2 regions of the Geodermatophilus sp. SYSU D00779 genome follow, and region 2 is predicted to be linked to the other one. Evidence: predicted binding sites of a transcription regulator. Region 2 holds the regulator's gene; the other holds the start of a gene.
The links. Region 2 encodes LexA, which represses DNA repair genes until DNA is damaged. Its sites were predicted from a motif close to TCGAACANNTGTTCGA; they were not measured.
Positions count from the first base shown of each region.

Region 1: the regulator LexA is predicted to act here: its motif matches at 3,183-3,198, upstream of dnaB (replicative DNA helicase).

Region 1 is NZ_JBJGZQ010000031.1:54,107-58,865, reverse strand. Features, by position in the region: gene ACI79G_RS21270 (DUF3237 family protein) at 1-53, shown strand, start outside; gene dnaB (replicative DNA helicase) at 473-3,100, opposite strand; gene rplI (50S ribosomal protein L9) at 3,654-4,109, opposite strand; gene rpsR (30S ribosomal protein S18) at 4,112-4,348, opposite strand; gene ACI79G_RS21250 (single-stranded DNA-binding protein) at 4,446-4,759, opposite strand, start outside.
Region 2 is NZ_JBJGZQ010000013.1:51,199-55,957, reverse strand. Features, by position in the region: gene ACI79G_RS12185 (hypothetical protein) at 327-971, opposite strand; gene ACI79G_RS12180 (LysM peptidoglycan-binding domain-containing protein) at 1,095-1,778, opposite strand; gene lexA (transcriptional repressor LexA) at 2,080-2,871, shown strand; gene ACI79G_RS12170 (hypothetical protein) at 3,045-3,917, opposite strand; gene ACI79G_RS12165 (phosphatase PAP2 family protein) at 4,072-4,759, opposite strand, start outside.

The DNA of each region.
Region 1 (4,759 bases), on a different contig from region 2:
GGGGTGAGCTGCGCGCGCGTGCGAAGAGCCTGGCGCAGGTGCCGGTCGGCTGAGCCGGTGCTCCACGTGGAACACCGCGACGCCTGACGCGCGGAGGCCCGGGACGGACGTCGTCCCGGGCCTCCGTGTGGTGGTCGGCGGCGATCAGCGGCGCCTCGGGGTCGCGTGGCCGCCGAGGCGTGGGCCAGCGGCAGGAGGAGCTCGGGGGGCGCTGATCGGCACCTCCCAGGTCACCCCGGGGCGGTGCGGCTCCACGAGCGCTCCGTCCCCGAGAACCGCGGCGACCTGCGCCTGGCCCTGCATCGTCGCCGGCGTGGACCGCGGGTCGAGCAGGAACCCGTCCGGGTTCATCGCCGCCTGGGGTCCGCGGTCGCTGCGGTACAGGCCGGTGCGCGACCAGGTGTCCCGTCCGGGACGCAGGGAGGCCCGGAGCACTGCTGCGCTCCGGGCCTCTCTGCGTGCGGGTGATCGGTCAGTTCGCCATGTCCACGAAGCGGCTGTAGTGGCCCTGGAAGGCGACCGTGACGTTCGCCGTGGGGCCGTTACGGTGCTTCACCAGCATGATGTCGGCCTCACCTGCGCGCGGTGATTCCTTTTCATACATGTCTTCTCGGTGGATCATCATGACCATATCGGCATCTTGTTCGATCGAGCCCGATTCGCGGAGGTCGGAGAGCATCGGCTTCTTGTCCTGGCGCTGTTCGGACCCACGGTTCAGCTGTGACATCGCGATGACCGGGACCTCGAGTTCCTTGGCGAGCAGCTTGAGCGCACGGGAGAACTCCGAGACCTCCTGTTGACGGCTCTCGACGCGCTTACCGGAGGTCATCAGCTGGAGGTAGTCGATGACCACGAGCTTGAGGTCGTTGCGCTGCTTGAGCCGCCGCGCCTTCGCCCGGATCTCCATCATCGTCATGTTCGGGGAGTCGTCGATGTAGAGCGGCGCGTCGGCGATCTCGCCCATCCGGCGGGCCAGCTTCGACCAGTCCTCGTCGGACAGCGTGCCGGCGCGCATGTGGTGCAGCGGCACCTTCGCCTCGGCCGACAGCAGACGCATGGTGATCTCGTGCTTGCTCATCTCGAGCGAGAATATGACCGTCGCCAGGTGGTGCTTGACCGTCGCCGACCGCGCGATGTCGAGTCCCAGGGTCGAGTTGTGGGTCGGGATGAAGTTCCGCCCGGCGAGGAAGAGGTGGTCCTCGGCGTCGACCTGGATGCAGCGCACCGGAACGCTCTCGACCGGACGCACGTCAGTGATGAAGCGGACGCCGCGGGCGGTGAAACTGCGTGCACCACGCTCCTTGTGCGCGAGCTTCTTCCGCTCGAGGCGGAAGACCTCGTCGTCGGTGCTGAAGGTCAGCGTGTAGCAGGTGGACGACGCCTCGCTGCGGCCCTTGACCGGCTTACGGGTCATCCGGACCCGGTACCCGAGGCTGGCGATGAGCTCGCGTGCGTCCTCGGCCAGCCGTTGGCTGGTCACCGCGAACTGGACGACGCCGCTCGGCGCCACCGTCCCGTCGGTGTCCAGGAGGCCGGCCAGCAAGGCGCGTCGCTGGGCCACCGAAGCCCGCAGGTACGCGGTCGGGATGTGCTTGTCGCCGAACACCCCGAGCGTGCGCAGGAGGCCCGGCACGGTGCCGTGGTGGTCCCGGCAGGACGGGCACTGCGCCAGGCCCGCGGAGGGACCACCGCAGTCCGGGCAGGTCGCCTGGCGACCGACACCCCCGCTGGCCCGCAGCCGGCCGCCGCACGTCTTGCCACAGGTCTGTACCTGCGACGTCTTCGGCAGGAAGAGCACGCCGCACATGGGGCACGGGCGGGCGGCGACGGCCGGCCGCGCCGGGAGCCGCAGCGAGTAACGCCGAGCGACGCCCGTCGGCTCGACGACGAGCCCGTCGGCCTCGATGTACACGGCGATCTCGGGGTCGTTGCTGGTGAAGTGCGCGGCACGGGAGGTGCCGTCGCCCAGCCACACGCCGAGTGCGTACGGCGGCAGGGGGAGGTCGGCCTCCGGCAGCTCCAGCGGCGCCGCGTTGGTCACCGAGTGGTTGAGCCGGGCGTCCTCGGTGGCGCAGCGGACGGTGCGGGCGATCGCCTCCGTCGTCCGGACCTCGGCGAAGGTGCGCTGGCTGCGGCAGCGGTTGTAGCCGGTCGCCGCCGCCTGGGCCGACTTCCGGCTGGCGCGGGTCTCGGTCAGCCACTGGTGCTGGGCGTCGGCCACGATCACCGAGCCGTCGGAGAAGTGCACCTCGTAGCAGGGGCGGCCGGACATCACCTCGGTGGCGGCCACGACCGTCGTCGGGCGGCCGTCGGAACCCATGACCTGGTCCCCGACGGCGACCTCGCCCATCGTCGTCCAGCCGGTCGGCGTGGCGATCGGGGTGTCGAGCGCCAGGGCCTTGCCGACACCGGGACGGGCCGCGATGACGACCATCTGGCCGGCCTGCAGGCCGTTGGTGAGCTCGTCGAGGTCGCGGATGCCGGTGGGCACGCCGCGGGCGGTGCCGCCGCGGGAGGCGATGGCGTCCAGCTCGTCCATCGTCGGCTGCAGGACGTCCTCGAGGCGCGAGTAGTCCTCGCTCATGCGCTTCTCGGTGACGTCGTAGATCTCCTGCTGGGCGCGGTCGACGATGTCGTCGACGTCGCCCTTGCCGCCGGCCGCGCCGTAACCCAGCTGGACGACGCGGGTACCGGCCTCGACCAGCCGCCGCAGCACCGCCTGCTCGGCGACGATCGCGGCGTAGTAGCCGGCGTTGGCCGCCGTCGGCGTCGACTGGATCAGCGTGTGCAGGTAGACCGCGCCACCCATCTTCGACAGCTGGTCGGTGCGGTTCAGCTCGGCGGCGACGGTGATCGCGTCGGCCGGCTCACCCCGCCCGTACAGGTCGAGGATGCAGTCGTAGATCACCTGGTGCGCCGGCCGGTAGAAGTCGTTGCCGTGCAGCACCTCGACGACGTCGGCGATCGCGTCCTTGCTCAGCAGCATGCCGCCGAGCACCGACTGCTCCGCCGCGACGTCCTGCGGCGGCTGCCGGTCGTACGCCGGCGCCGTCGGGGACGGGCGCTCGAAGTCGTCGGCCACCGCCACGGGGTCCTCCATCCACTCACGGCGCACCCGCGCACAGGCCCCGGCACGAAGCCGGGGCCTGGTGGGGGAAGCACCAGAACGCTGCACGCCTGACTCGAACGTGTGTTCGGGTCGTTCCTACCCCGGGGCACCGACAGTTCGGGCGGTCACGGGGCCGAGGAGGACGTTAGGAAGTGCGGACGGACCAGTCCAACACCGGTGTGGGCGCGCTTCTGCACAACTTGTGGACAAGTCGGTGGACACAGCCGTGTCGACATGTGGAGACAGCGGGGGACGGCGCGACGCCGTCCCCTGTATCCCGCCTCTGACCTGCGCGGAGACCACCCACCGGGTGTGGACGGGAGAAATCTGGAGAAATCCGGGTGTCGTCGTCCGGCGTGTCGAGTGCCTGGCCGCAGCCGTCCCAGCGGTCACACGTCCACAGGTCGACACACCCGCACGCGGCCGAGGTCACCGGCGGTCCGCGCCGGCGCGGCGGGGACGGCCGGGGACCCGAGACGCCGCGAGGGGCGCCGGACCGGAGTCCGACGCCCCTCGCGAGCGCTGCAGCGGTGCCGCGGCTGCTTCAGCCGGGGACGACCTCGATGGTCAGCTGCGAGGTGACCTCGGGGTGCACCCGCACGGTCACGGTGTGCTGGCCGGTGGTCTTGATGCTGCTGGGCAGCTCGACCCGGCGCCGGTCGAGCTCGGGGCCGCCGGCGGCGGTCACGGCGTTGACGACGTCGGCAGTGGTGATGCGGCCGAACAGGCGGCCACCCTCACCGGCGCGGGCCGGCACCCGGACGGTCATGCCCGACAGGCGCCCGGCCACGGCCTGCGCCTCCTCGAGCGAGCGCACCTCGCGGGCGGCACGCGCCCGGCGCAACGACTCGACCTGCTTCTCGGCACCCCGGGTGGCGACGATGGCCAGGCCGCGGGGCAGGAGGTAGTTGCGGGCGTAGCCGCCCTTGACCTCCACGGTGTCACCGGAGGACCCGAGACCGGTGACCTCCTGCGTCAGGATCAGCTTCTGGGTGCTCATGGTCAGCGCGCCGTGGAGGTGTAGGGCAGCAGGGCCATCTCACGGCTGTTCTTGACGGCCGTGGCGACGTCCCGCTGGTGCTGGCTGCAGTTGCCGCTCACGCGGCGGGCACGGATCTTGCCGCGGTCGGAGATGAACTTCCGCAGCAGGGTCGTGTCCTTGTAGTCGATGTAGGTCGCCTTGTCCTTGCAGAACTGGCAGACCTTCTTCTTGGGCTTGCGGACGGGGGGCTTGGCCACCGGGGTTCTCCAGATACGAGAGGTTCAGGGAGGTGTCGGCCCTCCTGCAGGGTCCCGCTGCGAGCCTGCGAGCAGTGGGGGGCAGGAGGGTCCTCTTTCAGAAGGGCGGCTCGTCGGACGGCGGGGCCGGGGTCGACCACGGGTCGCTGGACCCGCCGCCGCCACCGAAGCCGCCACCGCCACCGCCGCCGAAGCCGCCGCCGCCCTCACCGCGTGAGGCCTTGGTGACCTTCGCGGTGGCGTAGCGGAGCGAGGGGCCGATCTCGTCGACCTCGAGCTCGACGACGGTGCGCTTCTCGCCTTCCTTGGTCTCGAACGACCGCTGCTTGAGCCGGCCGGAGACGATCACCCGCGACCCGCGGGTCAGCGACTCGGCGACGTTCTCCGCCGCCTGCCGCCAGACGTTGCAGC
Region 2 (4,759 bases):
TGGACGTCGTGGGGAGGGCCTGAGGACGGCCTGTGGACGGACTTACATCGGTGCAACTACTAGATGTAGGGGAACCCTAGGTCCGGCCCCACTAGATCTGCAAGCCGAACGCCAGGCGCGTCGTCCGTCGAGACGACTTCGTGACCACCCGCGCGCACGCGTCACACGCGCCTCGGGAACACGCCGGAGAGCGCTCCGCAGCGGTCGCGGGACGCGCCGGTCGGGTGTAACGGGGCGACCGAACCCGCCGGCGCAGGTGCGCCGCGGGCCGGGCGCGGTGACGCCGACCGGGACGCGTCGCGCGGGATGCGGGAGCGCGTCGCGCCTCAGGCGCGGAGGGCCTCGCCGGGTCGCCCCAGGCGGGGACGGGAGGCGCGGTCGCCGAGCCGCAGGGGCCGGGTCAGGCAGTCGGCCTCGATCGCCCGGGGCATGAGCACCGTGGCGTCGCCCGGCTCCGGACCCGATGCCTCCTCCGGCTGCTCCGCCGCGTCCGCCGCCCGGTGACGCCCGACGCGGTGCCGGCCGGCGGCCGCACCCGCGGGGACGGCGGGCTGCTCGGCGGTCACGTCGCCGCCGTGGCGGCGGCGACGGCGGCCGGCGGCCGGCGCCGACGTGGGGAGGACGCCCGCCACCCGCTGCTCACGGGCGGCGGCCTCGCTCAGCGACAGCAGCGGGGCGACCGAGGCGCCCGGCAGCAGTTCCTCGCCGACACTCGCGAAGGGGTCGATGCCGCTGTCCGGCACCAGCACCGGCACCGGCCGGTTCTCCGGCAGGCGCACCTCGGCCAGGTCGGTCCAGGTCTCCCGGTCGACGCCGGCCACGGTCACCCGGACCCACATCTGGCACGCACCCTGACCATCGTGCCGCCACCCCAGCAGAGAACCCGGCCACCAGGTGCCCTCGACGAAGACCTCGCAGCGCTGCGACTGCTGCGTGAAGACGGCGGCCCGGCTGCCTGAGATCGCTGACACGGAGCTGACCGTAAACGGGCCGTCGGCCACGGGGTGTCAGCGACTCGGCACGACGGGTTGACGAACATGGCCGCCGCCTCTTGTCGCTCCTCGACCGCCCCGTGCCGCGAGCGACCGCGCGCCTCAGGGCAGCTCGAGGACCTGGCCGGGGACCAGTGCCGAACCCTCGAGGTCGTTGAGCTCCTCGATGGCGTCGACCACCGTGCGCACGTCCTGGTCGGCACCGGCGGCCTCCCCGGCGATCGACCACACCGTGTCGCCGGACTCCACCACCACGCTCCGCTCGCCGGCCAGCTGGAGTCCACCGTCGTCCGGGCCCTCGACGAGCGGGGCGAGGAGCACGCCGAGCGCGACGGCGCCGCCGAGGGCCAGGGCGAGCGCCAGCCGGCGCCCCCGGCGGGTCAGACGCAGCCGCGGGACCGCAGCGCGCTCCGGGGTGGCGCAGCCCCCGCGCACGGCACGGGCCGGCACCGGGCGCGACGCGGCGGGACGGCCGCCCGAGGACGTCGGCTCCCGCCGAGCGGGTGCCCGGCCGGCACCCCGGCCCGAGGGAGCCGGGTCCGCGGTGCGCGGCTCCGGGCCCGCCGGGCGGTCGGGCACCGGCCGCAGGTGACCGGCGACGCGGGGGCCGGTCCCGGCCGGCCCCGACGCAGCAGGCGTCTGCGGCAGGCGCCCGGACGCGGCCGTCGCCCGGCCCGGGTGCCCGCACCCGGCCGCACGGCCGTCGTCCGCCGACCCGAGCAACGGACGCCACGGGACCCGGACCGTCGCGTCGAACTCCAGCACGGCCTGCCGCACGCTCGCCATGACCTCTCCTCCTCCATCGACCCGGCGCTGCTCGAACACGCGTTCGATCGAACGTCCGTGCGATGTGTACCGCATCCCCCCGACGAGGTCGACCCGACACCGCACGCCGACTTCGAACACACGTTTGAAGTACCGGCTCCGAGGCGCTACGGTCCGTAGCAGCACCCGTCCGCCGTCGCCGCGAGGGCGCCGGCGGGGCCGGGGCCGGCAGCGGTCCCACGCAGTGGAGCCGGCCGGGTCCGGCTCCCCGGGCGGGCGCAGGTCGACAGGGCCGTGACGACACGGCCGGCGAGGAGGAGACGTGGCGGGCACGAGCGGGACGTCGGGCGGCGGTGTCCGGGGCGGAGGCGGCTCGTCGCGGCGCGCGTCCGGGAGCCGGACCGCCGCACCGGAGCGGGCCGAGACGGCGTCGGTGCGCACCTTCCCCGACCGGGGCGAGAGCGGCGACGGGCTCACCCAGCGGCAGCGGCGGGTCCTCGAGGTGATCCGCGACTCGATCGAGCGGCGCGGCTACCCGCCCTCGGTCCGCGAGATCGGCGAGGCCGTGGGGCTGTCGTCGGCCTCGTCGGTGGCCCACCAGCTCAGCGTGCTGCAGAAGAAGGGCTGGCTGCGCCGCGACCCCAACCGCCCGCGCGCGCTCGACGTCCGCCTGCCCGGCGACACCCCCGGCGCGCCCGCGCCCACGGTGGTGGCCCCCGCCGGCGCCGAGGAGACCCCTGCCCCCACCTACGTCCCGCTCGTCGGCCGGATCGCCGCCGGTGGCCCCGTGCTGGCCGAGCAGGCGGTCGAGGACGTCTTCCCGCTCCCCCGCGAGCTGGTCGGCGAGGGCACGCTGTTCATGCTCAAGGTCACCGGTGACTCGATGGTCGAGGCCGCCATCTGCGACGGCGACTGGGTCGTCGTGCGCCAGCAGCCGACCGCGGAGAACGGCGAGATCGTCGCCGCCATGATCGACGGTGAGGCGACGGTGAAGACCTACAAGCGGCGCGACGGACACGTGTGGCTGCTGCCGCACAACCCCGCGTACGAGCCCATCCCGGGGGATGACGCCACCGTGCTCGGCCGCGTCGTCACGGTGCTCCGCCGGGTCTGACGAAGGGCCCCGTCCCACCCACCCCTCGCACGCTCGGGACGGGCCCCGGGACGGGGCCGACGGGCCGCCGGCGCGGTGACCGCCGCGCCAGCGGCCGAGCGCCCGACCTGGTCGTCAGCCGCTCCGGACGGCAGGCCCCGGCCGGAGCCCCGGGACGCGGGAGGGCCGAGGCCTCAGTCGCGCCGGCGCACCAGCGCGCCCCCGAGCCAGACGAGCACGCCGGCCACGACAGCGGCAGCGACCGCCGCGGCCACCGGGGGCGGGCCGTCGTCGCCGGACAGCAGGCCGGAGCCCGTGCCGTCCGTGGCCGCCGACGACGACGAGGGCGCCGCCTCGGCCGGCAGCGGCACCACGGTGACGTCGCTGGCCAGCCCCTCCCCCGCGACGACGATCGCCGCGGAGTCCCCGGTGAAACTGATCGCCTCGCCCTGGGCCGCCTCGGGCAGGGCGACCCGGCGCGGCTCCCCCGCCAGCGCACCGGCCACGTCCGAGCCGGTCAGCGGCCAGACGTAGGCGTCGGTGTAGGTGCGCAGGGCGATCCAGCGCTCGTCGGGAGAGACCGCACCACCGGTGACCATCAGCTGGCCGGCGCGGCCGACCGGGCCGCCCGGCGTCCCGGTCGGCAGGAACTCCGCGTCGCCGACCTCGGTGAGGCCGACCGTGCCGTCCTCCACGAGCGCCGACACCGGCCGGTACACCTCACTGGCGCCCAGCACCTCCTTGGTCACCAGGTACGGCGTCCCGTCGGGGGCGAGCAGCAGCGCCTCGACGTCCCGCGGGCCGTCGGGGTACGCCAGCCGGTAGACCGAGCTGCTGCCGTCGGCGTGCAGGGCCAGCAGCGCGACCGTCGTCCGGGTGCCGTTGTTGTCGCCGGTGTCGGCGAGCCAGACGGTCCCGTCGACGGCCAGCGCCATGTCCTCGGGGTCGTAGGGGTCCACCGCCGCGGAGTGCACGCTGACCACCGCACAGGTCCCGTCCAGCACGTAGACGTCGAGCGAGTCGCCGCCGTCGTTGTGCACCAGCATCCGGTCACCCACCTCGACCATCCCGGAGACCTCGGGCAGCCGGGGGTCGGTGAGCTGGCAGCGCGTCGTGGGTGCAGCCGGATCGGCCGGTGCGGCGGACGCGGGCAGGGCGGGGCCGAGGGCGAGCGTCAGCGCGAGACCGGTCCCGGCCCCCAGGCGTCGCCCCCTGGCTCCGCTACGCGGACGACCGGCCAGCTCGGGCACCGATCCAGCGTGACACCAGGACCGCGTCGAGCAGGTGAACCACGCCCAACAGCAGGACGCCGACGGCCGCTCCGACCACGGCGTCGGTGACCCAGTGGAAGTCCAGGGACACCATGGCCACGCCGGTGGCCACCGGGCCGGCGACGCTGAGCAGCCGCGCGGTCCGCTGCACCCACGCTGCGAGTCGGTACTGCACCACCTGCCAGCGGGCGACCCCCCACATGAGCACGGCGTTGGCGACGTGCCCGGAGGGGTAGGAGGCGCCGTCCCGGTGGAAGAACGACCCGGGGTAGGCCGGGGCCGTCCGGCCGGTCCCGTACTTGAACGAGTAGACGACGACCGTGAGCAGCACCAGCGCCAACAGCACCCGCACCAGCGGGACGACGGTGCGGAACCGCCACCCGAGGTAGCCGACGAGTCCGGCCAGGACGATCAGGATGAAGCCGCGCCCACCGAGCTGGGTCACCGCCCACACCGGCCAGTAGGCGGCCGAGTCCTGCAGGTCCCAGGCGCTGACCACCTCGGAGACCCGCAGGTCCATCCGCTCGAGCACGCCCCGGCCGAGCAGGTCGACGGTGACTCCGACGGTGACCACCAGGGCGGCTCCCAGGAGCCACCGCGACGGGCGGCCGACGCGGACGTCGGCGTCGGCGGCGTCC